3 regions of the Arthrobacter sp. NPDC080073 genome follow, and region 1 is predicted to be linked to each of the others. Evidence: riboswitches for the same ligand, from Rfam matches in the RefSeq annotation. Region 1 holds a riboswitch; each other region holds the start of a gene.
What was found. A riboswitch is a leader RNA that binds a small molecule or an ion and turns the genes downstream of it on or off. The one in region 1 is predicted to bind thiamine pyrophosphate.
Positions count from the first base shown of each region.

Region 2: linked by a shared signal. The riboswitch ahead of thiO (glycine oxidase ThiO) and the one ahead of thiC (phosphomethylpyrimidine synthase ThiC) in region 1 are both predicted to bind thiamine pyrophosphate.
Region 3: linked by a shared signal. The riboswitch ahead of AB0O52_RS15265 (ECF transporter S component) and the one ahead of thiC (phosphomethylpyrimidine synthase ThiC) in region 1 are both predicted to bind thiamine pyrophosphate.

Region 1 covers NZ_JBFBKR010000009.1:117,010-126,910, reverse strand. Annotated here, with positions in the region: gene AB0O52_RS12525 (P-II family nitrogen regulator) at 1-47, shown strand, start outside; gene AB0O52_RS12520 (glucose-6-phosphate dehydrogenase) at 133-1,533, opposite strand; gene ffh (signal recognition particle protein) at 1,685-3,256, shown strand; gene AB0O52_RS12510 (alpha/beta hydrolase) at 3,360-4,109, shown strand; gene thiC (phosphomethylpyrimidine synthase ThiC) at 4,110-5,939, opposite strand; TPP riboswitch at 5,935-6,042, opposite strand; gene AB0O52_RS12500 (amidohydrolase family protein) at 6,136-7,257, shown strand; gene AB0O52_RS12495 (VOC family protein) at 7,308-8,186, shown strand; gene AB0O52_RS12490 (hypothetical protein) at 8,257-8,700, shown strand; gene rpsP (30S ribosomal protein S16) at 8,896-9,318, shown strand; gene AB0O52_RS12480 (RNA-binding protein) at 9,320-9,562, shown strand; gene rimM (ribosome maturation factor RimM) at 9,690-9,901, shown strand, end outside.
Region 2 covers NZ_JBFBKR010000002.1:122,345-132,245, reverse strand. Annotated here, with positions in the region: gene AB0O52_RS02840 (TetR/AcrR family transcriptional regulator) at 1-229, shown strand, start outside; gene AB0O52_RS02835 (DUF3107 domain-containing protein) at 280-504, shown strand; gene AB0O52_RS02830 (hypothetical protein) at 541-843, shown strand; gene AB0O52_RS02825 (4a-hydroxytetrahydrobiopterin dehydratase) at 929-1,261, opposite strand; gene AB0O52_RS02820 (thiazole synthase) at 1,322-2,128, opposite strand; gene thiS (sulfur carrier protein ThiS) at 2,132-2,368, opposite strand; gene thiO (glycine oxidase ThiO) at 2,365-3,678, opposite strand; TPP riboswitch at 3,670-3,789, opposite strand; gene thiE (thiamine phosphate synthase) at 3,816-4,505, shown strand; gene AB0O52_RS02800 (RNB domain-containing ribonuclease) at 4,543-6,057, shown strand; gene AB0O52_RS02795 (DEAD/DEAH box helicase) at 6,346-8,067, shown strand; gene AB0O52_RS02790 (DNA methyltransferase) at 8,076-8,939, shown strand; gene AB0O52_RS02785 (PHP domain-containing protein) at 8,936-9,781, opposite strand; gene AB0O52_RS02780 (aminopeptidase P family protein) at 9,862-9,901, shown strand, end outside.
Region 3 covers NZ_JBFBKR010000013.1:43,825-53,725, reverse strand. Annotated here, with positions in the region: gene AB0O52_RS15270 (ABC transporter ATP-binding protein) at 1-1,024, opposite strand, end outside; gene AB0O52_RS15265 (ECF transporter S component) at 1,024-1,653, opposite strand; TPP riboswitch at 1,728-1,864, opposite strand; gene AB0O52_RS15260 (NUDIX domain-containing protein) at 2,056-2,802, shown strand; gene AB0O52_RS15255 (DUF4235 domain-containing protein) at 2,854-3,114, shown strand; gene mnhG (monovalent cation/H(+) antiporter subunit G) at 3,111-3,512, opposite strand; gene AB0O52_RS15245 (monovalent cation/H+ antiporter complex subunit F) at 3,502-3,780, opposite strand; gene AB0O52_RS15240 (Na+/H+ antiporter subunit E) at 3,777-4,343, opposite strand; gene AB0O52_RS15235 (Na+/H+ antiporter subunit D) at 4,340-5,959, opposite strand; gene AB0O52_RS15230 (Na(+)/H(+) antiporter subunit C) at 5,956-6,411, opposite strand; gene AB0O52_RS15225 (Na+/H+ antiporter subunit A) at 6,408-9,491, opposite strand; gene AB0O52_RS15220 (MFS transporter) at 9,578-9,901, shown strand, end outside.

The DNA.
Region 1 (9,901 bases):
AAGCCGTCCGTGTGCGCACGGGCGAGCGGGGCGCAGCAGCCATCTAACACCAACGCGCAAGAGGGGCCGGGTACCTGGAAAGGTACCCGGCCCCTCTTGCGTGCGCGTTTCCGAAGGAGTGGGGCGCGCCGGCTAGCCCCCGACGGCGGTGGGCCAGTCCGCGGGACCGGGCCCGCCGGCGTCGTACTCTTCGAGCGGTACGGAATCCTTGGCCCAGGCCTTGATCACGGGCTCGATGATCCGCCAGCATTCGACGGCGGTGTCACCGCGGACTGAGAGCAGGGGATCGCCGGTAATGATGCCTTCCAACACTTCTCCGTAGGGCAGCAGATCGGAAGCATTCAACTCCGCGTTGAGTGTCACGCGATTGAGCGTGAAGATGTTTCCGGGACCGTTGACGTCGACGTCGAGCTGCAGGGTGTCGGGACCGAACCCGATGCGCAGTTGGTTGGGGGAGTCCACGCCCTCGAACCCGGTCGGCAGGTGTGGAACGGGCCGGAAGGTGACAATGGCCTCTTTCCGCGCGGCACCCAATGCCTTTCCCGAACGCAGGATGAAGGGGACGCCTTTCCAGCGCCAAGTGTCGATTCCCACTTCGACTTCCGCGAGTGTTTCCGTTTCCCGGGCAGGGTCCACGCCCGCTTCCGCGACATAGTCCGGCACGTCCCGGTTGCCGATCCGGCCCGCTGTGTACCGCGCCCGTCGGGTGGACTTCTTGTAGGGTGCGCTGATGCTGCTCGCACGCAGCACCGTTGAAATCGCGTCGCGGAGATCGCGCTCGCCGATGCTGGCGGGCGGATCGATGGCCAGCAGCGCCATGATGTGGAGCAAATGGCTCTGGATCATGTCCTTGAGGGCGCCGGCGCCGTCGTAGTAGCGCGCACGCCCCTCGAGTGCGAGGTCTTCGTCGAAGATGATCTCGACCTTCTCGATGTGGTCCCGGTTCCACACCGGCTCGAGGAAGCTGTTGGCGAAGCGCAGGCCCAGGATGTTGAACACGGTGGCCTTGCCAAGGAAGTGGTCCACGCGGTGGATGTGGTCTTCCGGGACCAACGCGGCGAGGGTCTTGTTGAGTTCGCGGGCGGATTCGGCACTGGATCCGAAGGGTTTCTCCATCACCAGGCTTGTTCCGGGAGGAAGTTGCCCGGCGGTGAGGACCTCGCAGGCCTTCTGGCTGATGTGCGGGGGCAAAGCGAAATAAACGGCGATCGGCGCTTCGAGCCCGGCCAGGAGCGTGGCGAGCTGGCCGTCCGCCGTGACATCCACTTGATGATATTCGGTGCTTTTCTCCAAGGCCGCGATTGCTTTCCGGCCCGCGGCACCTGCATCTTTGGCGGCCGCCTCGAAGGCGCCCCGGACGCGTTTTGTCCACTGCTGGGGCGTCCACGGGTCGGAGCCTGCTCCGACAAGCTTCAGGCCGTCCGCGAGGCCGTTGGCCACGAGCCTGGCCAGGCCCGGCAACAGCAATCGGCCCGTCAGATCTCCGGAGGCGCCTAGGATGAGCAACGTATTTACTGTTGTTTTGCTGGTCACTGTGCCAGCATGCCATCTTGCAGGCGCGTCTTGGTACCCTAGATAGTCGAGTCCCTCAGTTGAGTCAGATTTGTTTGAGGCAGGAATCGTCAAGATAGTGGTGCGTCGGAACGGCCGCCATCCGTAGACCATTGAAAGAAGTGCACGGCGCGTGTTCAATTCACTCTCTGACCGGTTGACAGCAACCTTCAAGAATCTCCGTGGCAAGGGCCGCCTCACGGAGGCCGACGTCGACGCCACCGTCCGCGAGATCCGGCGCGCCCTTCTGGACGCCGACGTTGCCGTTCCCGTGGTCCGCGAGTTCACCGGCCGCATCCGTGAACGTGCCCTGGGCGCCGAGGTTTCCGCGGCCCTGAACCCGAGCCAGCAGATCGTCAAGATCGTCAACGAGGAACTCCAGGAGATCCTCGGCGGCGAGACCCGACGCATCCGCTTGGCGAAGACCGGCCCAACCATCATCATGCTCGCCGGCCTGCAGGGTGCGGGTAAGACCACCCTCGCGGGCAAGCTTGCCAAGTGGCTCAAGGCCCAGGGCCACAGCCCCGTGCTGGTTGCCGCCGACCTCCAGCGTCCCAACGCCGTGACGCAGCTCCAGATTGTCGGCGAACGCGCCGGCGTTCCCGTCTTCGCGCCGCACCCGGGCACCACCTCGGATCTGGACGTTCCCACGGGCGACCCTGTCGCCGTCGCACGCGCCGGCGTCGAGGAAGCCCGCCAGAAGCTGCACGACGTCGTGATCGTGGACACCGCGGGCCGCCTCGGCGTCGACGCCGAAATGATGGACCAGGCTCGCCGCATCCGCCAGGCGATCATCCCGAACGAAGTGCTGTTCGTGATCGACTCCATGATCGGCCAGGACGCCGTCAACACGGCGGTTGCCTTCGATGAAGGCGTCAACTTCACCGGCGTCGTGTTGTCAAAGCTCGACGGCGACGCCCGCGGTGGTGCCGCCCTCTCGGTAGCGTCGGTCACCGGGAAGCCGGTCATGTTCGCCTCCACCGGCGAAGGCCTCGACGACTTCGAACTGTTCCACCCCGACCGCATGGCTTCCCGCATCCTCGATATGGGTGACGTTCTCACCCTGATCGAGCAGGCCGAGAAGAACTGGGACAAGGATGAAGCCGCCCGGATGGCGAAGAAGTTCGCCGACCAGGAAGACTTCACCCTGGACGACTTCCTCGCCCAGATGCAGCAGATCCGCAACATGGGCTCCATGAAGAAGATGCTCATGATGATGCCGGGTGCGCAGAACATCCGCCAGCAACTGGAGCAGTTCGACGAGCGCGAAATCGACCGTGTGGAGGCGATTGTCCGCTCCATGACCCCGCACGAGCGTTTGGCTCCGAAGATCATCAACGGTTCCCGTCGCGCCCGCATCGCCCGTGGTTCCGGTGTCCACGTCTCCGAGGTCAACGGCCTCCTGGAGCGTTTCGCGCAGGCCCAGAAGATGATGAAGAAGCTGGCCCAGGGCGGCGGCATGCCCGGGATGCCTGGCATTCCCGGCCTCGGTGGCGGCGGTTCCCGGAAGGGAAGCAAGAACGCGCCCAAGAAGAAGGCCCGTTCCGGAAACCCCGCCAAAGCGGCCCAGGAACTGCGCGACGCCGAGAACAAGCGTGCGAAAGCCGTCCCCACGGGCGCGGCATTCGGCCAGGGTGCCGGCGACTTCGACCCCTCAAAGCTGAACCTGCCCAAGGGCTTCGAGAAGTTCCTCGGCGGCAAGTAACCGTCCCACCCAACTGACTGGCAATACATGTCATTTTGAGGGCTCAGAACGGCATGTATTGCTAGTTAGTTGGGTTGTCAGCCGCGTGCCATAGGCTGGGTGAATGCAAAAACAGCGGGTTGTGTTCGTCCACGGAGCCGGTACATTCGGCGCTGCCGCTTGGCCGAAACAACACGGCATGGCGTTGAAGTACGACGCGCTGTTCCTGAAACGCCACGGTTTTGATGCGCAGGCCGAGCCCCTGGAATCCGACGTTGCCGCCGATGTGGACATTATCCTGGAGTGCCTTGGGGGACGGGAGCCTGCGTCATCCTCCGGCCCCGCGCGTGGAGGCCATGTCGTAGCGCACTCCCAAGGCGCGATTTCAGCCATGTTGGCCGCGGTGGAGCGGCCGGACCTGGTCCGGTCCCTCGTGCTGGTGGAACCTGCTTGTCTTTCATTGACGGCCGAGTTGCCCGCCACCGCGGCTTACCGGGCACTCATGGAGCCGCTGTACCGGATCCGGCACGAACTCAGCGATGACGATTACCAACGCGAATTCGTCCGCAGGGCGTTTTCCTCGGAGGCGGCCGTCCTCAGCACCCCGGAGGCCCGGCGTACCGCTCGGCGCCTGCGGCTCCAGGCTCCGCCGTGGGAAGCGCCGCTGCATATTGTGCCGGGGGTACCCACGCTTGTCCTGACCGGTGGTTGGGAACCCCTTTACGAAGAGATCGCCGGCTACTTGCAGGAAACCGGCGCCCTCCACCGCGTTGCGGCTGGAGGACACCGGCCTCATGACTCAGTCGAAGGAGACCGGATCATCCGTTCCTTCATCGCGGACGTCAGCCGCGCCGGATCAGTCCAGGCTTCCTGATCAGTTCAGGCTTCCTGACGTCGTTCCGGGCTTTCCTGCGGGAACCTCGAGCTCGGGCAAGTAGACCTTGCCGCCCGATGCCAGGAACTCCTCGCTCTTTTCGCGCATTCCGCTGTACATTTGCGCAATGGCGGCCTGGGAATCCGCGGAGCCGTACTCGTCGCGGATGTCCTGGCTGATGCGCATGGAGCAGAATTTCGGTCCGCACATGGAACAGAAATGCGCCGTTTTGGCCGGTTCTGCGGGGAGCGTCTCATCGTGGAACGATTCCGCGGTGACCGGATCCAATGACAGCGCGAACTGGTCACGCCAGCGGAACTCGAAGCGGGCCTTGGACAGGGCATCGTCGCGTTCGTGGGCGCCGGGGTGTCCCTTGGCAAGGTCAGCGGCGTGGGCGGCGATTTTGTACGTGATTACGCCGGTCTTGACGTCGTCCTTGTTCGGCAGGCCCAGGTGTTCCTTCGGGGTGACGTAGCAGAGCATCGCGGTTCCGTGGCGTGCGATCTCCGTGGCGCCAATGGCGGAGGTGATGTGGTCGTAGCCCGGAGCAATGTCGGTCACGAGCGGGCCGAGTGTGTAGAACGGGGCGCCGTCGCACAGCTCCTGCTGGCGCTCGACGTTCTCGCGGACGAGGTGGAACGGGATGTGCCCGGGGCCCTCGACCATGACCTGCACGTCGTACTTCCACGCCCGCTTCGTGAGCTCCGCGAGCGTGTCGAGCTCGGCGAACTGCGCGGCGTCGTTGGCGTCCGCCGTCGCTCCCGGGCGCAAGCCGTCGCCGAGGGAGAACGCGACGTCGTACTTGGCGAAGATTTCGCAGAGCTCGTCGAAGTGGGTGTACAGGAAGTTTTCTTCGTGGTGCGCCAGGCACCAGCCCGCCATGATGGAGCCGCCGCGGGAGACAATGCCCGTCACGCGGTTGGCGGTGAGCGGCACGTAGCGAAGCAACACGCCGGCGTGGATGGTCATGTAGTCCACACCCTGCTCGCACTGTTCAATGACGGTGTCGCGGAAGATCTCCCAGTTGAGCTTGTTGGCTTCACCGTTGACCTTCTCAAGGGCCTGGTAAATGGGCACGGTGCCGATCGGCACAGGGGAGTTGCGGATGATCCATTCGCGGGTGGTGTGGATGTCGTCACCCGTGGACAGGTCCATCACGGTGTCCGCGCCCCATTGCGTGGCCCACTGCAGCTTGTCCACTTCTTCGGCGATGGAGCTGGTGACCGCGGAGTTTCCGATGTTGGCGTTGATCTTCACGAGGAAGGCCTTGCCAATGATCATCGGTTCGGATTCGGGGTGGTTGATGTTGTTGGGAATGATGGCCCGGCCGGCGGCCACTTCGCTGCGGACCAGTTCAACATCGCAGTTCTCGCGAAGTGCCACGAACTGCATTTCGGGCGTCACGATCCCCTGCTTGGCATAGTGCATCTGCGTCACGGTCTTGCCGTCGACGGCGCGGCGGGGCACCGGCTGTGCGCCCTTCCACTCAGCGGAGGCGGCGCCGCGGCGCACGGCCGACTTGCCGTCGTCGAGCAGGTTCCGTTCGCGGCCGCTGTATGCCTCGGTGTCGCCGCGGGCCTCGATCCACTCGCTGCGGAACGGCTCGAGGCCCACCACCGGATCACTTCCCGGCCCTGCGGTGCGGTACACCTGGAAAGGCCCGTTGGCCTGGCCGTTGGGGGATGGTTCCAGGGCGATTTCCGTGACGGGGACCCGGATTCCCGTCTTCGTGTCTTCCAGGAACGCGAGGGAATGCGACTTGAGGGATTGGGTCACCTCTTGCGCCGATCCGTTTTGGGTAGGGCTCAGCTGTGTTTCTTTGGTGCTCAAAGGATTACTCACTTCCTTCGCCGGCATTACCCGGACAGGTTCAACGGTCGCAGGCTGCGTCAGCCCGATCTCAGCCCTTGCAAGGGCCCCCGTGTGGTCGTAGACGAAGCTACCACAGCTGTTGGTAACCGGGAGAGATGTGACCGAGGACGAATGTGACCGAGCCGGGAACGGCGTCGGAGTTTAAGGTGGAATCATGGCGGAAATCATCGAGTTCAGCGGCGCTGTCCTCACGGGACCGAAAGAAGAACGGCGCGGTCTCTGGTCGGTCGACGGACGGTTGACCTTTTTGCCGCCCGCCGCTGCGCCCGACGTCGTCCTGGACGGATGGGTGTTGCCCGGCCTGGTGGATGCGCATTGCCATGTGGGTCTGGGCAAGGGCGGAGCGGTGGACGATGAGACTGCCCGACTGCAGGCGGCGGCCGACCGGAACGCCGGGACCCTCTTGATCCGCGACGCCGGATCCGCAAGCGACACGCGCTGGCTGCAGCGCCGGACGGACATGCCCAGGATCATCCGCGCGGGCAGGCACATTGCCAGGCAACGCCGGTACATCCCCGGACTGGCCGAAGAAGTCGAGCCGGAGGACCTGGTGGAGGCGGTGCGCAAACAGGCGCGGTTCGGAGACGGCTGGGTCAAGATCGTAGGGGACTGGATCGACCGTTCCGCCGGGGATCTCGGCCCGTCTTTTCCGGCCGCCATCGTCAAGGACGCGATCTCGGCAGCACATGCCGAGGGAGCCAGGGTGACTGCCCATTGCTTCGCCGAAGGGACCATTGACGACATGCTCGACGCCGGCATCGACTGCATCGAGCACGCCACCGGCCTGTTGCCGCATCACATTCCCAGGCTCCTGGACCAGGGTGTGCCGATCGTCCCCACCCTCATCAACATTGCGACTTTTCCGGACATTGCGAAGCAGGCGGAAGCGAAGTTCCCGCGTTACGCCGCCCACATGACCAGGCTGTGGGAACGCAGGCATGAACGCGTCGGCGAGGCATTCGACGCCGGAGTGCGGGTGTACGCCGGAACCGACGCCGGAAGCGTCATCAAGCACGGCCGGATCGGCGAGGAAATCCTGGAACTGCACCGTGCAGGCCTTCCGACAGGCGCTGCCCTTGATGCCGCCTGCTGGTCCGCCCGCGAGTGGCTGGGTGCCGACGGCATCAGCGAAGGTGCCAGTGCCGACGTCGTGCTCTACCCGGAGGATCCCCGGGCGTCCCTTGAGGTGGTGCTGAATCCGCGATGCACCGTGCTGAGGGGCATATTTCAGGAAGTGGCGGGCATTAGGAATAAATTGAAGCTTCAAGTAATTTAGATGTATAGAGGTTGCCGAAGGGCGGCGCCACAATAAACCGGGAGTTTCACATGACCATCACATCCAGCCAGGATCTTCTTCCTGCCGAACTCACCATGGGTACCGTCATGCTCAAGGTGGGGGACATGAAGCTCATGGGCGACTACTACCAGCGGGCACTGGGGCTGGATGTCGTCGCCGAACAGGATGGCGGACTCTACTTCGGCAGGCTCGGCAAGCCGTTGGTGCACCTCGCGCCGGCCTCCGGGCTCCAGATCCCGGGTCGCGGGGAGGCTGGGCTCTTCCACACAGCCTTGCTCTTCGAAGACCAATCCTCGCTCGCCGCAACTGTTGCCTCCGCCGCGCAGTACGAACCCCACGCCTTTGTCGGCAGTGCGGACCACTTGGTCAGCGAGGCCTTCTACTTCACCGACCCCGAGGGCAACGGCATCGAGCTCTACTACGACAAGCCCCGCGAAGGTTGGGAGTGGAACGGCAGTTCGGTCGTCATGGACAGCCTGCCGCTCCCGCCCCAGCGCTACCTCCAGCAATACCTGAGCGAAGCGGCGGTTACGGGCCAGCATGAGGCCGGCGCCGGCGTCGGGCATGTCCACCTCCAGGTGGGCGATGTGCAGACGGCCCATGACTTCTATGTCGACACCCTGGGCTTCGAACAGACCGCAGGGTGGCACGGGCAGGCCCTGTTCGTCTCCGCAGGCGGCTACCACCACCACATGGCCATGAATGTCTGGAACAGCCGCGGTGCAGGTCCCCGTAAGGACACGCTCGGTCTCGGCGAGGTGGTCATCGAGGTGCCGTCAGGTGACGACGTCGGCGCGCTCGCCGACCGCCTCAAGGTTGCCGGCATCGGCTCCCACCACACCGGCCGGGAGTTGCGCTTCGAGGACCCGTGGCGCAACCGGCTGCGGGTCGCCGTCCGCTACGCTTGATCCGACGGCGTGGCGCATTTCGGCCGCCGCGCCGCAGCTCCGTTGCCACGAATGAATGAGAGTACTTTCCATGGGCTTTGCTGAAATCTTTGTTGCCACCCACGATGAAGCACTCAAGAGGGCCGCTGCCCTGGAGAAGGGCAGTGACGTATCCGGCGCCGCTGTACGGATCCCGGGGATCAGCGATTTTGAAGTAGAACAACTCGGCGACCTCGCCGGCACGGCCGTGCACGCCGCCGGGGCCGACTATGAGCTCGCTTTGGTGGACGTCACCAGCGACGCCTTGCTGGGCGTCCCCGAAGCCATGGTGCGCGCCCTGTCCGAGCTTCTCAGCTATGAGACCGAGGGCGAAGGAAGCATCCTCGACGACGTCGCCGAACGCTGGGCGGCCCAAGAGGACATGCCCTTTGATGCCCAACAGTCCCGCCTGTATGTCCAGCAGTTGGCGGCGCTCGCAAGCGACGTCGAAAAGGCCGAGCGGGCCGGCCTCTATGTCTGGTCCGCAGACCAGTAACCACACAGTAAACCCGCCGCACGGGCCGCGCGTTCGAAATACCGTCCGCCATCTGGCACAATAGACAGGTACTCGATCCGCGCGGCCCCTCTCTCCGTGTGTGCATCTTGTCCTTGGAACCCTCAAGTATGGCCCGCCCCACGGGTGCAGAACGACGGGCTCAACCCCGTTTCAGAAACAGGAGTGACCACAAAAGTGGCCGTAAAGATTCGCCTTAAGCGCTTCGGTAAGATGCGCGCACCGTACTACCGCATCGTCGTCATGGACTCCCGCGCCAAGCGCGATGGCCGTGCGATTGAAGAAATCGGCAAGTACCACCCCACCGAAGAGCCCTCGTACATCGAGGTTGCCTCCGAGCGTGCACAGTACTGGCTGTCCGTCGGCGCCCAGCCGACCGAGCAGGTTGCCGCGATCCTCAAGATCACCGGTGACTGGCAGAAGTTCAAGGGTCTCCCGGGCCAGGAAGGCACGCTGAAGACCAAGGTCGCCAAGCCTGCTTTCGTTGCACCGGAGAAGGGTTCCGTCATCATCCCGGAAGCCATCACCAAGAAGGCCAAGCAGTCGGAAGCAACTGAAGCTCCCGCTGACGCTGAAGCAGAGACCACCGAGGCTGAGTAAGTTGCTGGCAGAAGCGCTCGAGCACTTGGTCCGTGGGATCGTTGACAGCCCTGAGGACGTCAAGGTCAGTGCCAAGAACAACCGCCGCGGGGAATCCCTCGAGGTGCGCGTTCACCAGGACGACCTCGGACGGGTGATCGGTCGCCAGGGTCGCACCGCACGCGCTTTGCGCACTGTGATTGCGGCATTGGCGGGCGGCGAGCAGGTCAGGGTCGACGTCGTCGACACCGACCGTCGCCGGTAAACGCGCTCAGCAATACTTGTCTTAGATCCGGCCCCTTCACCAGATTATGGTGGAGGGGCCGGATTGTTTTACGAGCAAACCCCAGCCTGGTCCTAAGCCGGCCCAGCCAAGAAATCAGAGGAACCCCATGCAGCTCCAGGTTGCCCGAATCGGCAAGCCCCACGGAATCCGCGGCGAAGTCACTGTCCAGGTGCTCACCGACGCCCCCGGCGATCGCTTTGTCCCGGGCACCGAATTCGTGGTGGAGCCGGCGAAGGCCGGTCCCTTGACCATCACCAGCGCCCGGTGGAACAAGGACATCCTGTTGCTCGGTTTCGAAGAGATCTCCACGCGCAACCA
Region 2 (9,901 bases), on a different contig from region 1:
GGAGACTTTCAACCGCACCTTCGCCGACGCCGTCGCCAAGGTGATCGCCGAAGACACCAAGCTGCCCCCGCTGGAAGCCCAGCTCCTGGGCCGCGGGCTGGCCGGAATGGCGCAGGTCAGCGCCCGGTATTGGCTCGAAACCGACGGCGATTTGGACCTCGATGTTGCCAGCGACCTGATCTACCGTTTAGCTTGGCGCGGAATCAGTCGCTTCCCGAAAGAGTCCTAGACTACAAATAGAGGACTGAGTAATTTCTTGATTGGCTGGGAGGCCCCGCTGTGGAAGTAAAGATCGGCATTCAGAATGTTGGCCGTGAGATCGCGCTTGAGTCCGCTCTCGATGCCGAGGCTGTTGCCAAGATCGTGAGCGAGGCCATCGCGAATGGCACGGACCTGCGCCTGACCGACGAAAAGGGCCGCCAAGTCATCGTTCCCGGCAACGTCCTCGGATACGTGGAGATCGGCGCCGAGGAAGTACGCCGGGTCGGCTTCGGAGCCCTCTAAGCAAGACGCAAGAACACCAGCGAGCCAGGAGTCCGCATGCTCTCACTTGTCATCGTGGCGCTAGCCACCATCGCCTCAGGCTTCATCGTTTGGGGAACTGACAAACACCGTGGAACGTACGGAATCACCCTGCCCGCTGGCGTTTCGGTGGCCGTCGCCATGCTGAGTTGGATGATCTTCATCCAACTTGGCTTTGGCTACCAGCCTGGCCTGACGTGGATCCCATGGGTGCTGCCCATCATTCTGGGTACCGTGGCTGCCGCGGTGGCCTCCTACTTCCTGGGCCGCCATCGGACCCGGCACGACACCGCCAAGCTGACCGCGGCGCTGCGGCTCTAGCCGGCGCTGCGCCTCTAGCCGGCGCTGCGCCTCTAGCCGGCGCTGCGCCTCTAGCCGGCGCTGCGGCTCTCGATACACATCCGGCTCATGGCGTGGCTTCGGGTTCGGCCACTGCCCCGGCCTCCGCGGCTGCTTCGCTGGCGCTCGTGGCCGCCCGGATGTCCCGTTGGGTCACTTCGCTGCCGGAGTCATGGGAGGTGTAGCGGATGAACACCCGGTTGTACCGCCAGTCCAGGTCCGGGTGGTGGTTCTGCTGCTCGGCGATGCGCCCGACGGCGGCGATCAGCTCCAACGCGGCAGCCGACGTCGGGCATTTGTAGACGGTGACGAGGCCGCCCAGGCGGTACCGCCAGTCCGGCAGCTTCGCCAAGGCGTCGTCGATCGCAGACCTGGTGAGGATGTCGTCTTTACCGGCCATGGGACGCTCCTTCGCTGATGTGGAATTCGCAGGAATCCCCCGAGCGGCCAGCGGTGGCCGTTAGAGGAACTCGGCCCGGCCTTCCATCGCCGAGGAGGCCAGTGCGTGTTCCCGGCGCGGGATGCGGCCCGCCTGCTTCGCCAGCCTACCGGCGATGACCGCATGTTTGAAGGCCTCGCCCATCTGCACCGGGTTCTGCGCACGGGTCACTGCGGTGGCCAGAAGCACGGCGTCGCAGCCGAGCTCCATGGCGAGTACGGCGTCGGACGCGGTGCCGATGCCGGCGTCGAGCACTACCGGCACCGAAGCGCGGGACACAATCAGCTCGATGTTGTGCGGATTCAGGATGCCCAGGCCGGTGCCGATAGGCGCACCCAAGGGCATCACCGCAGTCGCTCCAAGGTTTTCCAGGCGAAGCGCCAGCACTGGGTCGTCGTTGGTGTAGGCGAAGACCTTGAAGCCGCGGTCGACGAGTTTCTCTGTTGCATCCACGAGCTCCACGGCATCAGGCAGTAGGGTCTGTTCGTCGGCAATGACCTCGAGCTTCACCCAATCCGTTTCCAAGGCCTCCCGGGCAAGCTCGGCTGTCATGACAGCGTCCTTGGCAGTGAAACAGCCGGCGGTGTTGGGCAGGACACGGATGCCGTGGTCAACGAGCAACTGGAACAGCGAACCTGTTTCCGTCGGGGAGTACCTCCGCATGGCAACGGTGGTGAGTTCGGTGCCGGAAGCCAGCAAGGCTGCCCCCAGCCCGTCCAGGCTCGGGGCTCCGCCGGTCCCCATGATGAGGCGCGAGCCGAACTCGACACCGTCGATCATCAGGGGATCGGTTCGGGTGCTTGCTGCTTGGGTGCTTGCTGTGGTCATCGTTCAGCCTCCTTGTACTGCGGTAACGATTTCGAGTTCGTCGCCCTCTTCGAGCGCGGTGGCAGCCCACTGGCTGCGCGGCACCACTTCGGAATTGCGTGCGACGGCGACGCCGATCTTGCGTCCGTCGGCCGCCTGGCCGCTGGGGTCCACGGCCCGTCCGGTGATGTGGCTGACGAGGGTGGTGACCGAAGCGTCGTCACTCAGTGTGTGGTCTGCGCCGTTTAATTTGATGTTCATGCGGGGTCCTTCGGGAGGGGATTAGAGGTATCGGAGGATGGGCGGGCTGTTGAGGCCCGTGCCGCTGCAAGCGGGCGGGAGAAGCGGTCCGGGCGGAATTTGTTCCACCGGGGATCGACGGTGCCGTCCATGAGTCCGACGCAGATTTTCGCCGCTGCCGGGGTGAGGAGCACGCCATGGCGGAAGAAGCCGCTGGCTACGATGAGGCCGTGCACGGCCGTGTCCCCGCCGCCCTCAGTGCCGACCCTGCCCAGCAGCGGCGCATTGTCCGGAGTGCCCGGACGCGCACGGGCAGTTGCTTCCAGGAGTTCCAGTTCGGCCACGGCCGGGACAAGTACCTGGGCGTCGCGGAGCAACTGGTACACGCCGCCGGCTGACACCGGGTTGGCCGTTCCTCCGGACTCCGACAAGCCGTCTTCGCGTTGCGTCGCGCCGATCACCACGGACCCGTCGTCTCGGGGGACGATGTAGACGGGCACTCCGCGCACCATCCCACGGACCGTGGCCGTGACAAGGGGTTGCAGGTGCTCCGGGACGCGCAGCCGAAGAATGTCGCCGTACACCGGACGCAACGGGAGCGACAATCCATCCGGCAGGCCGTTCAAGCGCGCGGCATCAAGTCCGTTGGCTACCACCGTTTCGGTGGCGTGCACTTCGATGCCTGAGCCGAGCACAACCCCGACGACGCGCCCGTCCTCCCACAGGAGGCCGGCCGCGGTGTCCCTGACCGCAAAACCGCCCTCGGCCCCTGCAATCCAGCTGGAATCGCCGGGCCGGTGGTCTGCAAGCGCGCCTAGAATCGCAGCCGAAAGCCGGCGCGGATCCACTTGGTGGTCGCCCGGGATGTCGAAGGCACAGGAAATCTGCGGGCTCAACAGCGGCTCACGCTCCCGGGCTTCGCGCAGCGGCACGGATTCCACCACCAGGCCGTTGGCCAGCTGGACATCCCGGAGGTCGGCGAGCGCCCGGCGGTCCGCAGCGTCCGCACCGACGGCGAGGGTCGGCGTCGTACGGTAACCCGTGGTGCGTCCGGTGCGTGAGCCGGTCACATTGCGTTCGAAGTCCGGCCACAATGCCGACGATTCGAGCATGAGCTCCAGGAGGTCCTCTTCCTGGTAATGCAGTTCGCTGACGGGCGCCAACATGCCCGCCGCCGCGAAGGTGCCGCCGCTCGCCGGTACAGGATCGATCAGGACCACCGAACGGCCGGCCCGGCGGGCTTCCCACGCGATGCCGAGGCCAATGACACCGCCCCCGATCACCGCCACATCCGCATGCAGGGGTCGGTGCTGGGTGCTTACTTCGTCCATGGAGTCCTTCCCTACGCCGGTACTAGCCGGATCAGGTCAAGCGGTCGGCGCTGAAGCCCTCTCAGCCGCGCGGCGATTGTGACTGCCGCCGCGGCTCCCGCGGTACCAGCCCAGTTTAGAGGAACTACTCTGTTTCCATGACCCCGCACGATGTCCACACCACCGCCCGCCTGTACCTCTGCACCGACGCCCGGAAGCAACAGGGGGATTTTGAGCAGTTTGTCGATGCCGCATTCGAGGGCGGCGTGGACATCATCCAACTGCGTGACAAGACGATTGAAGCGGCCGAGGAACTGGAGCTCCTGGAGACACTGCGCTCCGTGGCTCACCGTCACGGCCGTCTCTGGGCAGTCAACGACCGCGCGGACGTGGCGTCCCTCTCCAACGCACCGGTGTTCCATATCGGCCAAAAGGACATTCCGCTGCGCTCGGCCCGCAAGCTGCTCCACGACCGCACCATCATCGGCCTCTCCACGCACACGCCGGATCAGATTGACGCAGCCGTCGCGGCGTCGCCTGGCCGCAGCGGCCTGGACTACTTCTGCGTCGGACCCGTGTGGGCCACGCCCACCAAGCCGGGACGTTCCGCCGTCGGGCTCGATCTGGTGAAGTACGCCGCCAACGCGGTGAAGCAGGCAGACGAAGAGACCGTCGGCGGGGTTATGCTCCCCTGGTTTGCGATCGGCGGCATCGATCTCAGCAACGTGGAAGAGGTCGTTCGGGCCGGCGCGAGCCGCATCGTGGTGGTCCGCGCCATCACTGAGGCGGAGGATCCGACGTCGGCAGCCCGGGCACTCCTGGCTGCCTTGGACGCAGCGGCGGCCTAGCGAGACTCCGGAAGATTTTGGAGTTACCCTGACTTTCGTGTCACATCAGCGGTTAGCCCCGAATGTCAGTGAAACGTCGAACCGGCTCGCGGAAGCGCTGGCGGCGCTTCGGACTGAACTCGAGCTGCCCGCAGGTTATCCCGCTGAAGCGCTGCGGGACGCCGAAGCCGCTGTTTCCGGACACACCCTGCCGGCCCAGGACTGCACGGACGTCCCGTTCATCACGATCGACCCCGTCTCTTCCACGGATCTCGACCAGGCCCTCTTCATTGACCGGTCCGGTGATGGTTACAGGGTTCTCTACGCCATCTCCGATGTGCCCTCCTTTGTGCCACCGGGAGGCGCGCTCGACGCCGAGACCCGCCGCCGCGGGCAAACGTACTATGCCCCTGACGGCCGCATACCGCTGCACCCCGAGATCATCAGCGAGCATGCCGGGAGCTTGCTGGCCGGCCAGACGTGCGGCGCGTTCGTGTGGGACTTCGAACTCGATGCCGAGGCGGAGTTCCGCACCGTCTCCGTGCGTCGGGCGAGCATACGAAGCCGCGCCAAGCTCGACTACAAGGGCGTGCAGCGGGCGATCGATTCCGGAACGGCTGATCCCGTCCTGCAGCTGCTCAAGGAAGTCGGGCTCAAGCGGGTGGAACTCGAACGCCGCCGTGGCGGGGCCAGCCTGAACATGCCCGAGCAGGAAATCGTCCAACTGCCCGACGGCGAGGGGTACAGGATCGTCGCCGCTCCCTCGCTGCCGGTGGAGGATTGGAACGCCCAGATTTCGCTCATGACCGGGATGGCCGCCGCCCAGTTGATGCTCGACGGCAAGGTGGGAATCCTGCGTACCATGCCCGCCCCCGACGAGCGCTCGCTGCTCCATTTCAAACGGCAAGCGGGGGCACTCGGGAAGCCCTGGACCGAGGGGACCAGCTATGGCGAGTACCTGCGGACCCTCGACGCAAAGGACCCCCGGCAACTCGCCATCCTCCATTCAGCGGGGCTGCTTTTCCGTGGTGCCGGGTACACGCCTTTCGACGGCGAGGTGCCCGGAAGCGTCATGCAGTCAGCCATCGGGGCTCCGTATGCCCACACCACCGCGCCATTGCGCCGGCTTGTCGATCGTTTCGTGCTGGTCATCTGCGAAGCGTTGAGCAATGGAACAGAGATCCCTGCATGGGCCCGGCATGCTTTGCCGAGCCTGCCCGAGATCATGGCGTCATCCGACCAGCTTGCCGCCAAAATGGAGCGCCTCGCCCTGGACACCGTCGAGGCAGCGCTCCTTGTCAACCACATCGGACAGGAATTCGACGCGGTAGTGATTTCCGGATCGAAACCGGCCAGGAACAACGGAAACGGCAACGGGAACAGCACCAACGGCAACAACGGCAATGGCAATGGGAACGGAACCCCGCACGGCCCGTACGGCATCGTCCAGATCGCCGAGCCCGCGGTCACCGCCCGTTGCGACGGCGAAATGGAGTCGGGCACGAAGGTCCGCGTGAAACTGCTCGACGCGGACATTGCCACCCGCCAAATCACCTTCGAACTGCTCCCCTAGCGCATTCCGTCCGCAGGGCCGGAGCCGCGATCCGGGGATTATCGCCCCCAGACGCTAGACTGGGTGAGTAGTAATGGATGCCCGGTCGTTGATTCAGTTAATTTTTTGACATCAACAAGCCCGCCCCTACGCGATCTTGAGATACACCAGCTGGTCCCCAGTGCCAGTATTTAGATAGCCCGCGATCGGCTTCCACTGGATTTGCTTGCGCCCATCCGTGCTCCGGAACGGCCCTGCCACAACCGTTGAGCACGCAGCGCAGCCCAAATGAATAAGGAAAACTCCACTGTGAGTGAATTGCACACCCATGAAGTTCTGACAGACGGAACCGAAACGATCGAACCCGAGGAAACCATTTCCTCGGATGAGACACCCCACGAGATCGCAGAAAAGACCTTCGCCGACTACAACGTCCGCGCCGACATCGTTGAATCCCTCGCCGACGCCGGAATCACCCACCCGTTTCCCATCCAGGCCATGACCCTCCCGGTCGCGCTGGGCGGTCACGACATCATCGGCCAGGCCAAGACCGGTACCGGAAAGACCCTCGGTTTCGGCATTCCGGCGCTGCAGCGCGTCGTTGGACCCGGCGACGCCGGCCACGACAAGCTCGCTGTCCCGGGTGCACCCCAGGCCCTCGTGATTGTTCCTACCCGCGAACTCGCCGTTCAGGTTGCCAACGACCTGCAGACGGCATCCCGGAAGCGCAACGCCCGCATCGCCACCATCTATGGCGGCCGCGCCTACGAGCCCCAGATCGAAGCCCTGCAAAAGGGTGTCGAGGTTGTTGTCGGCACGCCCGGCCGTTTGATCGACCTCTACAAGCAGAGGCACCTGAACCTGAAGAACGTTCGCATGGTGATTCTCGACGAAGCAGACGAGATGCTCGACCTCGGCTTCCTTCCCGACGTCGAAACCCTGATTGCCGGCACACCCGCCGTCCGCCAGACCCTCCTCTTCTCGGCCACAATGCCCGGCCCGGTCATCGCCATGGCCCGCCGTTACATGACGCAGCCCACGCACATCCGTGCCGCCGACCCTGACGACGAAGGCCTGACCAAGCGGGACATCCGGCAGCTCATCTACCGTGCCCACAGCATGGACAAGGTCGAGGTCGTCGCCCGCATCCTGCAGGCCCGCGGCCGCGGCCGGACCATCATCTTCACCAAGACCAAGCGCACCGCGGCCAAGGTTGCCGAAGAACTCGTAGACCGCGGTTTCGCGGCCGCCGCCATCCACGGTGACCTGGGCCAGGGCGCCCGCGAGCAGGCGCTCCGGGCCTTCCGCAACAACAAGGTGGACGTCCTCGTGGCCACCGACGTCGCGGCCCGCGGCATCGACGTCGATGACGTCACGCACGTGATCAACTACCAGTGCGTCGAAGACGAAAAGATCTACTTGCACCGCGTCGGCCGCACCGGCCGCGCAGGCAACAAGGGCACGGCCGTGACGTTCGTCGATTGGGACGACATGCCGCGCTGGGGCCTGATCAACAAGGCCCTGGGCCTGAGCTACCCGGAGCCCGTGGAAACCTACTCCTCGTCGCCGCACCTTTTCGAGGAACTGGACATCCCCGCGGGCACCAAGGGCCGCCTGCCCCGCGACAAGCGCACCCTCGCGGGCGTCGACGCCGAGGTCCTGGAAGACCTGGGCGAGACCGGCAAGAAGAACTCCCGTTCCAGCGGCGATTCCGGGCGTGGACGCACGGGCCGCGACGGCGGGCGTGATGGTGGCCGTGAAGGCGCCCGCCGCGCTCCCAGGTCAGGCGACGCTCCGTCCCGCGAAGGAGACGGTGAGGGCGGACGCAACCGCACCCGCCGCCGTCGTACCTCCGAAGGCGAAGCAGCCCCCGCTGAAGGTTCAGTTCAGTCTGCCGAGCCCCAATCCGGGCAGGCACAGTCCGGCGAGGGCACGGACAAGCCGTCCCGCGCACGCCGCTCCCGCACCCGCCGCCGCAACGGCGAAGTGGTGTCCGCTTCCGGTGCATCCGGTGAGAGCACCGAGGCTTAACGGCCTCGATGACTGACATTGTTTGGGCGCCGGACGGCAGCAATTTGGTGGTTCACGCGGACAACGCGGATTTCCTCCCGACGCTGCCGGACGGCGCCTTCACACTGATTTACGTCGACCCGCCCTTCAATACGGGCCGGGTCCAGAGCCGCCAGGAAACGCGCATGGTCCGCAACGCCGACGGCGACGGCGACCGCGTCGGCTTCAAAGGACGCTCCTATGACACCATCAAGGGCGCCCTGCACAAATACGACGACGCTTTCAGCGACTACTGGTCCTTCCTGGAACCCCGGCTCGTGGAGGCTTGGCGGCTGCTCGCCGACGACGGCACCCTGTACCTGCATCTGGACTACCGCGAAGTGCACTACGCCAAGGTCATGCTGGACTCGATCTTCGGCAGGGAGTGTTTCCTGAACGAGATCATCTGGGCCTACGACTACGGCGCACGCGCCAAGAACCGCTGGCCCACCAAGCACGACAACATCCTCGTGTACGTCAAGAACCCTGCGAAGTACCACTTCGACAACGCCGAGGTCGACCGTGAGCCGTACATGGCGCCGGGCCTCGTGACGCCGGCCAAAAGGGAACTGGGGAAGCTTCCCACGGACGTTTGGTGGCACACCATCGTTTCCCCGACCGGCCGGGAAAAGACCGGCTATCCGACGCAAAAGCCCGAAGGCCTGGTCCGGCGGATCGTCACCGCGTCCAGCCGGCCGGGAGACTGGTGCCTCGACTTCTTCGCCGGCTCAGGCACGCTCGGTTCGGTCGCGGCGAAACTCGAGCGCAAGTTCGTGTGCGTGGACCAGAACGCCCCGGCCATCGAAGTGATGCGGAAGCGCTTGGACGGCAAGGCCGCTTTCTACCCCGGCTAGCGGACCACCGAACTCCCCGTGCCCAGTTCCTCGATGCGGGCCAGGACATCGGGGGACGTCAGGTTCTCCCCGAGCAGATTGGGTTTGCCGGTTCCGTGGTAGTCGGAGGAACCGGTGATGAACAGCCCGTGTTCGGCGGCCAGTCGCCGCAGGAACACGCGGCCCTCCTCCGGGTTGTCGCGGTGTTCCACTTCCAGCCCCATGAGGCCCGCATCGATCATTTCCCCGTAGGTCCGTTCCCCGACCACCCGGCCGCGGGCCGAGGCCACCGGATGCGCGAAGACGGGAACACCGCCCGCCGCCCGGACGAGCTCGACGGCGAGCGCCGGGTCCGGTGCGTAGTGCTGCACGAAGTAGCGCGAGTGCGACGTCAGGATCGCGGTGAACGCCTCTGAGCGGCTCTCGACCGCACCGGCCGCCACGAGGGCGTCGGCGATGTGGGGCCGGCCCACAGTGGCACCGGGAGCCACATGATGGATGACATCATCCCAGCTCAAGGGGTAGTCCTCGGCCAGGAGCGTGACCATGCGCTTGGCGCGGGTGAGCCTCGCGTCTTTCGCTTTGGTGATTTCCTCGAGCAGGCCGGGGTGTCCGGGATCATGGAGGTAGCTCAGCAGATGGACGCTGATCCCCTCCCGGGTGCGGCACGAAATCTCCATTCCCGGCACGAAAGCCACCCCGAATTCGAGGGCCGCGACGGAGGCCTGCTCCCATCCGTCAGTGGAATCGTGGTCGGTCAAGGCCACCACATCCAGCCCCGCGGCAGATGCGGAAGCGATCACTCCCGCGGGAGCCTCGGTCCCGTCGGAAACATTGGAGTGCGCGTGCAGGTCGATCTTCACTTTCCAAGCGTATTTGATGAGGGACGGCTTGGACCGCTGCGCCGCTGGCCTAGTATCGGCCTGGATGGGACTATTGGACGGTGAACGATGCAGATAACACCCAAAACGGTGAAACCACAG
Region 3 (9,901 bases), on a different contig from region 1:
CGGCGTCGAGCCCGGCCTGCACGGGAAGGGGCGGGATGGTTTTGAACCCCCGGCGCCGCGGCCGTTCGCGTGATACCGCGAGCTCCTGGGTGGCGAGCAGCAGCTCTCCCGCGCTCCCCGCCCCGGAGCCTGCGGTTGTTCCGGAGCCTGCGGCTCTTCCCGAACCGGCTGCTGTTCCGGAACGTGGCCGGGTGGCCGGAACGTACCCGGGCACCCAGACGCCCGCAGCAGTGAGCATGTCCCTTGCTTGCGCCAGAACGGTGTCCGGATCGCCGTCCAGGAGCATGCCCGGCGTGGACGCTCCCTCGGAGGACGAGCTGCCCGGCTGGAGGACCACGATCCGGTCCACGAGGTCTTTCCAGACCGAGACCCGGTGCTCCACCACCACCAACGTGGCGCCTGTCTTGTCCAGGCAACGGCCCACGGCATCGCGGACTTCCAGCACGCCGGCCGGGTCCAGGTTGGCGGTCGGCTCGTCCAGGAGGATCAGGCCAGGGCGCATCGCCAGGATTCCGGCCAGGGCAAGGCGCTGTTTCTGTCCGCCCGAGAGGGCCGACGTCGGGTGGTCGGGCGCAAAGTTGCCGCTGGCACTATTCCGCAGCCCGACGTCGTCGAGCGCTTCATGGACCCGCTTCCAGATCTCTTCCCGCGGCACGCAAAGGTTCTCGGCGCCGAACGCGACGTCGTCGCCCAGCCGGGAAAGCACCACCTGGGTTTCGGGATCCTGCTGCATGAGTCCGGCACGGCCCCGCCGGGCCTTCGGCGAAACGCCGTCCACCAGCAACGAGCCGGTCTCATCGGCGTCGTCACCTTCCTCGCCCAGCACGCCCGCGAGGGCATGCAGGAGCGTCGACTTGCCTGCGCCCGAGGGGCCAAGCAGGAGCACGCGCTCGCCTGGGCGGATGTCCAGGTCCAAGGCGTGGATGGCCTGCGTGGTGCGGCCAGCGTGCCGCCAGCCCCACCCTTGCGCGGAAATGGCGGCAGGTCGCACCACAGCGGAGGTGCCGGAATCAGGACTGGGCATCAGGAAAAGACAGGCTCCGAGGCGGCCTTGCGGGACGCGAACGCGCTCAGGACACCGGTCTTGGCCAGGCCGCGGGTCGCGATCCAGGCCAGGGCACCGGCGATGACGGCACCGGAGATCGTGCAGAACACGATGTACGCGAGCTTGTCGCCGGGTTCGTAGGCGATGTTCCAGCCCCACGGCAGGAAGGAGTCGTTCAGACCGCAGAAGAGGCCCGCACCGGCACCGGCCAGCAGCGACACCGGTAGGTTGAACTTCTTGTACATGAAGGCTAGGAAGATGAGTTCCGCGCCGAGACCCTGGAGCAGGCCCGAGATCAGGACCGTGGTGCCGTACTGCGAACCCATGATGAGTTCACTGGTGGCGGCAACGGTCTCGCAGAAAATCGCCGCACCGGGCTTGCGGACAATGAGCATGCCCAGCACTGCCGGAATCATCCAACCGCCGGCGATCAGGCCGCTCAGCGGAGGGTAGCCCGCGGACATAGGCGTGGCAACCAGAGCCATCTGGTCCCACGCCCAGAAGATCACGCCACCGGCGATCGAGATCAGTGCCGCCACGACGATGTCCACGACGCGCCAATTGTAACCAGGCTTGGTGAGGCCCGGCCTTGCAGAAATACCAGTCATTTTGTCCTCCTGAGGAACAGGAGGGGAAAGTGTTTCCGGTTGCCTGCGGGCGGTTTCCGCCACGCCGGTCCGGACACTATGAGAACTCGACTCCCTTGCGCCGGTACTAGCCGGATCAGGTTCGAGGGTCTGCGGCTGTCCGCACTCTCAGCGCCCGTCCTCCGTGCCGCATTGCTGCGGGCCCGACGGCGGCGCTCCCCTGTCGTTATCAATCCACCCTTTTGGGCGTGGTTCAGTTTACACCTTGACGGGGTTGCGGGCGCTGTGCCGGAACGAGTAACGACGGATTCTGCTGGATCACTCGCCGGGTGGGCGCAGGCCGGCCCGGAATGGCGCGGGCGGCCGCAGAAACTGGGAGAATGATCCAGCAGAATGTGACGCAGCGCGGGCAAAGGAGCGGTCTTGGCAGTCATTAGCGAAGTGAACAGCACCACGGTGGCCGAACCAAGGCTCGCCGCGAGCGTGATCCTGGTCCGCGAGACCCCCGGCCACGCAGTTTCGGCAGGCCCGGAGATACCCGCGGATGCCGGGCGCGTGCTGGAAGTGTTCGTCCAGCACCGGGTGACCACGATGGATTTCGCCGCCGGCATGGTCGTCTTTCCCGGGGGACGAGTGGACCAGGCGGACAGCTCCGGCTGGGACTTCGCGGACGACGTGGCCGAGCGGCACGCCTCGGCATGGCACCGGAGCAGCATAGCCGTCGAGCCTTCTACCGCCCGGTTCAACGCCGGCCGGGTGCTGGCGGCCGCGCAGCGCGAGGTGTTTGAAGAGGCCGGGCTGAAGCTCGACGCCGGCACCCTCCGCCCGTGGGCCAACTGGGTCACCCCGGCAGACCAACCCAAGCGCTTCGACACGTACTTCTACCTTGCCTGCCCGCTTTCCGGTGCCGGCCCAAAGCACCAAACCACGGAAGCGTCATCGTCCTTGTGGATGCCGGTCCGCGGAATCCTGGACGCCGAAGCCACCGGAACCCTCAAACTTATGCCGCCCACGCTGGCGTTGCTGGATGAGCTCCTCGCCCTCGGCACGGTGGAAGCGATACTGGCGGAGGACCGTGACATCGTGCCCGTCCGCCCGAAGCCAGGAGCCCTGGAGGAGTTCTTCCGGCTGAGGCGCCAAGCGCCATCCGTTGCTCCGGAACTGCCCTGAAGTGGGGTTAGGCTGGGGACAGTCCTGTTTCGTCCCGCAAGGAGTCCCGGAATGAACCTCCTCATCAAACTGTTCGGCACTGGCGTGAGCATCGGTGCAGGCTTTGTCGGCACCAAGCTCGTCAATGCGTTGTGGGAAAAGTCCACAGGCAAGAAGCCTCCCAAGGGTCACGATGACATGGAGGCAAGCCTGCGCTCGGCTCTGACCTTCGCCCTGATTTCGGCGACTGTCAGCGCCGTCATCCAGGTTTTCGCGAGCCGCAGTACCCAGCGCGCCATCTCGCGCTTCTCGAAGACGCAGGACATCGTCTAGGACTCTTCTTGAGCCTCCTCCGCGGCCCGTTGACCGGCAGCCCGCAGCACCACGGCCTCGAGTTCGTCGATGCTGAGCAACTCGGGGTGGAGGTGCTTGGTGCGGTAGCCAGCGCGGCCCACCATGTGTGCGGACACGGGCACTGTCAGCAATTGGAAAATCCAGGCGACGGCAAGGATCGGCCATACCCACCATTCGCGCATCTGCAGCCCGATGGCCGCCAAGACGAGGAACAACCCCAGCACTTGCGGCTTGGTAGCTGCGTGCATGCGGCTCATCAGGTCCGGGAAACGCAACAGCCCGATTGCTGCCCCCAATGACATCAGCGCTCCCGCTATCAGCAGGACCGCAGTAACGGCATCGATGACGCCATCAACTCCCGTGGCATTAGGAGTCATTGACCTGTCCTCTCCGATCGGCCACGAAGCGGGCCACCGTCACCGAGCCAACGAACCCGATCAGCGTCAGTGCGACGAGCAGCACGAGGTTGTTGAGGTGCCTGTTGACCGCCATGTCGATGGCCAACGCGGCGCCCAGTATGGCGAGCAGCACGTCTGAGGCGAGCACTCGGTCCAGCAAGGAAGGCCCGACGGCGATCCTGTAGATCGCGCCTGCCGCCGCGAGGCTGAGAATCACCGCCGTAACGATGAGCACGATGTCTTTCACGAACCAGCTCCCCTCGTTGCAGGCCTGCCTTCGGCCTGGAGTGCGTCCATTTCCGCGCGGGTACCCATGATCCGGATCAGCGAGGCCTCCGTATCCTGGACTTCCTTGCGCAGCTTGGCGGTGTCCGCATCGTTGCGGACATTGAGCCCGTGGATGTAGAGCGTGGACGTGGAACGGTCCACCTCCACCACCAAAGAACCCGGAATCAGCGAAATCACGTGCCCGGTGGCGGTCACCATGAGGTCGGAACGGCTACGCAGGGGAACCGCGACCACGGCGTTGGTTACCGAAGGCCCTCGGAAGACCGCCAAGTACATGACCTGGAAGCTCGCGGCCACCACTTTGCCAAGGAACACCACGGCGAAGGGAATGGCGCGCAGCACGTTGAATCGTCCGCTGAGCTCTACGGGAGGCAAGTAGAAGATCCTGGCTACCACCACCGCGATCAGCGCACCGAACACCAGGTTGCCCGGGCTGAAATCCCGCCAGAGCGCACCCCAGACAACCACCAGCCAGACGAGCAGGGGCAACTCGGTGCGGAACGAAATCCGCTTGCGGCTCACTTGCCGCCTCCCTGCACAGGAGTCGGCGCGCCCGGCGAAGCCCCGGCGGGCGCGTCACCTTGCGGTGCAGCGATCTGCGGAACCTTGGCGCTCCCGCCGAGCACGGAATGGATGTAGGCCGTGCGGTCCAGCATCTGTTCCGCGGAGTTCCCGGCCAATTGGAACAGCGGACCGGCGAAGACGGTCAGCGCCACGCCGAAGACCACCAGTGCGGCCGTCGGCCCTACCATCGTCCGCGGAAGCAGGCCGATGGCTGCCGTGTCCTTGAGGGCCGCGGCCGGGTACTCGGCGTCTTCGGGCTTCCGCCAGAATGCGCGGTTCCAGACGCGGGCAATTGCCAGCAAGGTCAAGAGGCTGGTGACAACGCCGCCCACCACCAAGGTAATGGCCAGCGGTGTCCCGAGGGCAATGCCAGCCTGCAGGAGTCCGAGCTTCCCCAGGAACCCGGAGAAAGGCGGGATTCCGGCAAGGTTCATCGCCGGAATGAAGAACAAAAGCGCGAGAAGCGGAGACAGCTTCGCAAGCCCGCCCAGCCTGTCCATGGAGGAGCTGCCACCGCGGCGCTCGATCAAGCCAGTGACGAGGAACAGGCTCGTTTGGACCGTGATGTGGTGGGCCACATAGAAGACGGCGGCCGCGAGCCCGGCAACCGACGACATGGCCAGCCCGAACACCATGTAGCCGATGTGGCTGACCAAGGTGAAGGAGAGTAATCGTTTGATGTCGCTCTGGGCTATGGCGCCGAGAATGCCCACCAGCATAGTCAGGAGCGCCACCACCATGAGCGGGGCATTCAAGGTGTCGCCCGGGAAGAGCAGGGTCTCCGTGCGGACCATGGCGTAGACGCCCACCTTGGTGAGCAGGCCGGCGAAGACGGCGGTGACCGGTGCTGGCGCGGTCGGGTACGAGTCGGGCAGCCAGAAGGACAGCGGGAACACGGCAGCCTTTATGCCGAAGGCCACCAGCAGCATGACATGGAGCAGGTTCCTGGTGCCCGGGTCCAGTCCGCCCAGCTTGATCGCGAGATCGGCCATGGTGATGGTCCCGGTGGCTCCGTAGATCATCGCGATGGCGATCAGGAACAACACTGAAGAGACGACGGAAACCACCACGTACGTCACTCCGGCGCGGATGCGCGGGCCGGTGCCGCCGAGCGTCATGAGCACGTAGCTCGCCGTCAGCAGGATCTCGAAGCCCACGTACAGGTTGAAGAGATCACCTGTGAGGAAGGCGTTCGAGACGCCGGCCACCAGGATCAGGTAGGTCGGGTGGAAGATCGACACGGGTGCCTCGCGGTCGCCGTCGGCCATGCCCTGGCCGGTGGCATAGATGAGCACCGCGAGGCTGATGACGGAAGAGACCACCAACATGAGCGAGGAGAACTGGTCTACCACCATCACCACCCCGAACGGCGGCTGCCAGCCACCCAGGGTGACCGATGCGGTGCCCGTGGTCCATACCGAGGCAAGGAGCCAGAATTCCAGGAGCAGGGTAAGGGACAACAAACCGATGCTGACCGCGCGTTGGGCCAGCGGGTTCCTGTTCAAGGCGAACGTCAGTGCGGCACCGAGGATGGGAAGTACGACGGCGAGCGGCGCCAGGCTGGCGATGTTCACAGGAGCCCCCCTTCCTTGGCTGCTTCGGTGACTGCCGTGACCGGGAATTCGGACGTTTCCTCGGGAACCACGGAATCGTCTTCGGCGTCAAAGCTGGGCGTCTTCGCGACCCGGCGGTCCTCGGCGTCGTCCTGGATGTCGTCTTGGCGTGCCAACGCCCAGGTCCGGTAGATGATGCCGAGCATGAATGCCGTCACCGCGAAGGAAATCACGATCGACGTCAGGATCAAGGCTTGCGGCAAAGGATCGTTGTAGTCCCGCGGATCCGTCGATTTGCTGAAGAGCGGGGCAAGTCCGGCATATCCTCCCGTGGCGAGGATCAGCAGGTTGGTCGCGTTGGCAAGGAGCATGAGCCCCAGGAGGACGCGGGTCAGGCTGCGTTCCAGGATCAAATAGATGCCACAGGCGTAGAGCACTCCCATGACGATCAACAAGGTCAAGTTGACGCTCATGGGGTCCCCTTCCCGGGCGACGCGATTGCCGACGTCGAAGTGGTTGCCGACGTCGAACTGGCGGTGGGTGCTTCGGCGCGGGTGTCCCGTGAAGCCCTGGTGTCTCCGCTGGCGGTCTCTTCGAAGTGTTCGTCGATCTCGGCTCCCAAGCTGCGCAGCACGTCCAGGGCCAGGCCCACGACCACGAGGTACACGCCGATGTCGAAGATCGTGGAGGTCACGAACTTGATGTCACCGAACAGTGGTAGCCAGAACTCGATGATGGCGCTCTGGAACACCTGGCCGCCCAGGAGGAGCGGCACGAAGCCTGCTGCGGCCGCCGTCGCAAGACCGGTTCCCAGCAGCATGCCGGCACTGATCGGTGCGGCTTCCCGCAACTCGAACCGTCCGCCGGCGAGGTAGCGGATGGTCAGGGCGAGTCCGGCCGTGAGTCCGCCGGCGAAGCCGCCCCCCGGAAGGTTGTGTCCGGCCAGCAGGAGGTACACGGAGAAGACGATCATCGAGTGGAAAATCAGCCGCGTGACCACTTCGAAGATGATGGAACGCCGTTCCGGTGCCAGGGTTCGGCCGGCCACCAGCCAGGGGTCGGCCAGGGAACCGGCGAACTTGCGCACGAGTGCCAGCGAAGCGTCCTCGCGCGAACTGCCCCCGGTGCCGGCGCGCCTTCCCACCGTGCCTTCGGGAATCGTGGCGGCCTTGTTGAGGCGCTCACCCCTGCTGCGGACAAAGATCAAGCTCGCGACGCCGGTAGCGGCGACTGCCAGCACCGAGATCTCACCGAAGGTGTCCCACGCCCGGATGTCCACCAGCGTCACGTTGACCACGTTGAGTCCGCCGCCGCCTTCGTAGGCCAGCCGGGGGAAGGAGAGCGAGACGGGCTCGGCAATGCGGGCGCCCATCGCGTAGATCGCCACGAAGATCATGGTGACCGCGAACGCCACGCCGATAATGACGCGAACCACCCGGTATTTGCCGCCGGTGCGGTCCCGGAGCTCCGGAGGGAGGCTGCGCATCGCGAGCACGAAGGCCACCAGGATGATGGTCTCCACCAGCATTTGCGTCAAGGCGAGGTCCGGTGCTCCCTGCAATGCGAACATGAGCGCGATGCCGTAGCCGGTGACGGACACCATCAGCACGGCGAGGAAGCGCTTGTTGGCGCGAACGGCGGCGAGCGCGCCAACAACGATTCCTGCCGCGGCGATGAGCTGGAGCGGGGAATTCGGGTCGATCAGAAAGAGACCGCCCGGGAGTGGCTTGTTGGCCGCGATGAGGGCCGTGAGCGGGAGGGCGAACGCCACGGTGAGGATGACCGCAAGGTAGAAGTAGAGGGAACCGCGTTGAGTGCGCCCGGTGACCCACACGGCGACGTCGTCCAACGCCCCGATGGTGCGCTGGTAGGCGCGATCGCCGTCCACCCAGTCCGGGACGCGGCTTTGCGCCCGCGACACGAAGTTACGGGCATAGAACATCACGACGCCGGCCGCGAACGTCACTGCGGTCAGTCCCAAGGCGGGAGTCAGTCCGTGCCACAGCGCAAGGTGGCTGGCACTGGCCGGGTTTGTTCCGGCGTCGGGCGTTATAAAGAGCGCCGCATACGGCTGGATCCAGCCGTCAACGGGATCCGGCCACAGGCCGTACACAATGGTGAGGAGGCTCAGGATGGCGGGCGCCGCCAGGAACGATGGCTGGATGGCCTTGAACGGCGTCCGGTCCACGCCTGGCTTGGTGGCGAAAGCGCCCCACATGAAGCGGGCGCTGTAAGCGAACGTGAGGATGGACCCCAGGACCAGGCCGACGAGGAGGATCATTCCCCAGGGCTGGTAAGCAGTGCCAGTGCCGTAGTGGACGAACGCTTCGAACACGGATTCCTTGGCCACGAACCCTGCCAGTGGCGGTATGCCGGCCATGGAAGCGGCGGCAATGCCCGCCACGATGGCGAGCGCCCGGGAGGACTTGTACACCCCCGAGAGTTTGCGGATATCGCGCGTGCCGGATTGGTGGTCGATGATGCCCACCACGAGGAAAAGCGAAGCTTTGAAGAGTCCGTGAGCCAGGAGAAGCGCGAGCCCGGCCAGTGCGGCGTCGGGCCGGCCGAGGCCCACCACCATGGTGAGGAACCCGAGCTGGCTGACGGTTCCATAAGCCAGGATCAGCTTGACGTCGGTCTGGCGAAGCGCGCGGTAGCCGCCCACCAGCATCGTCGCCAGGCCAAGCCCGAGCACCAGCGGCAACCAGTAGGGGCTTTCGCTGAACCCCGGAGCCATGCGCGCGACGATGTAGATACCGGCCTTCACCATGGCCGCCGCATGCAGGTAGGCGCTCACCGGGGTGGGTGCGGCCATGGCACCCGGGAGCCAGAAGTGGAAAGGGACCAGCGCCGATTTGGTAACCGCACCTACCAGGATGAGTACGATGGCGGCAGCGACCGCCCCTTGCGCGGGTCCCGTGACGAGGATGGCCGCTTGAGTCATGATCGCCGAAATACGGTATGTGCCGGCGGCCTGGCCCAGAATGATGAGGCCGACGAGCATGGCCAGCCCACCGGCAGTGGTGACCATGAGGGCTTGCAAAGCCGAGCGCCGCGCGGAAAGGCGGGTGCGCGCATAGCCGATCAGCAGGTAGGACAGGACGGTGGTGAGTTCCCAGAAGATGAACATCATCAGGAGGTCGTCCGCCATCACCAGGCCGAACATTGCCCCGGCGAAGGCAAGAAGTTGGGCCCCGAACCCGCCGAGGTCGGCATCCTTGTTCTTGAAGTACCGCGCGCAATAGACCAGGACCAACGCGCCGACCCCCAGGACCAGCAAGGACATCACCCACGCCAGGACATCCATCCGGAAGGCGAATTCGAGCTTGAGGTTCGGGATCCACGGGAGGGTCTCTTCGATGAAGCCGCCGGTGGGGTCCCCGGGGCCCGGAAGGCTCTGGCCGGGATAGATCCGGTCGTACTGAAGGAGCAGCCAGATAAAGGCGGCAGCGGGAACCGCTGCGAGGACGTAGAAGGCGTTCCGCTGAAGTTTCCGGAAGATCCAGGGCGCCACAGTTGCCGCTGCAAAGGTCACGGCAAGAACTGTGATCACTGGAATCTCCGCAAAGTCAGGAATAAGTTGTCAAAAGTTGGAGCAGGCGGTCAAACGTTGGGTTCGGTGCAGGTAGTTTATCAACCATGAACATGGCAACTGCGCCTGAGGCCCCGCACCCGGCATCCGAGCTTGCTTCAGGGCCCGCCCTGTCGAACAAGGGCCAGATCCTTGCGTGGGCATCCTGGGACTGGGGTTCCGCGGCGTTCAATGCCGTCATGACCACTTTCGTGTTCACGGTCTACCTGACATCCAAGGCGTTTGGCGGGGAAGACTCCGCGTCGGCGGCGTTGGGTGCCGCTTTGGCGATTGCCGGCGTCGCGATTGCCCTCCTGGCGCCCGTCACCGGCCAGCGCTCCGACTCCGGCGGACGCCGAAAGCTGTGGCTCGGCGTCAACACGGCACTCGTG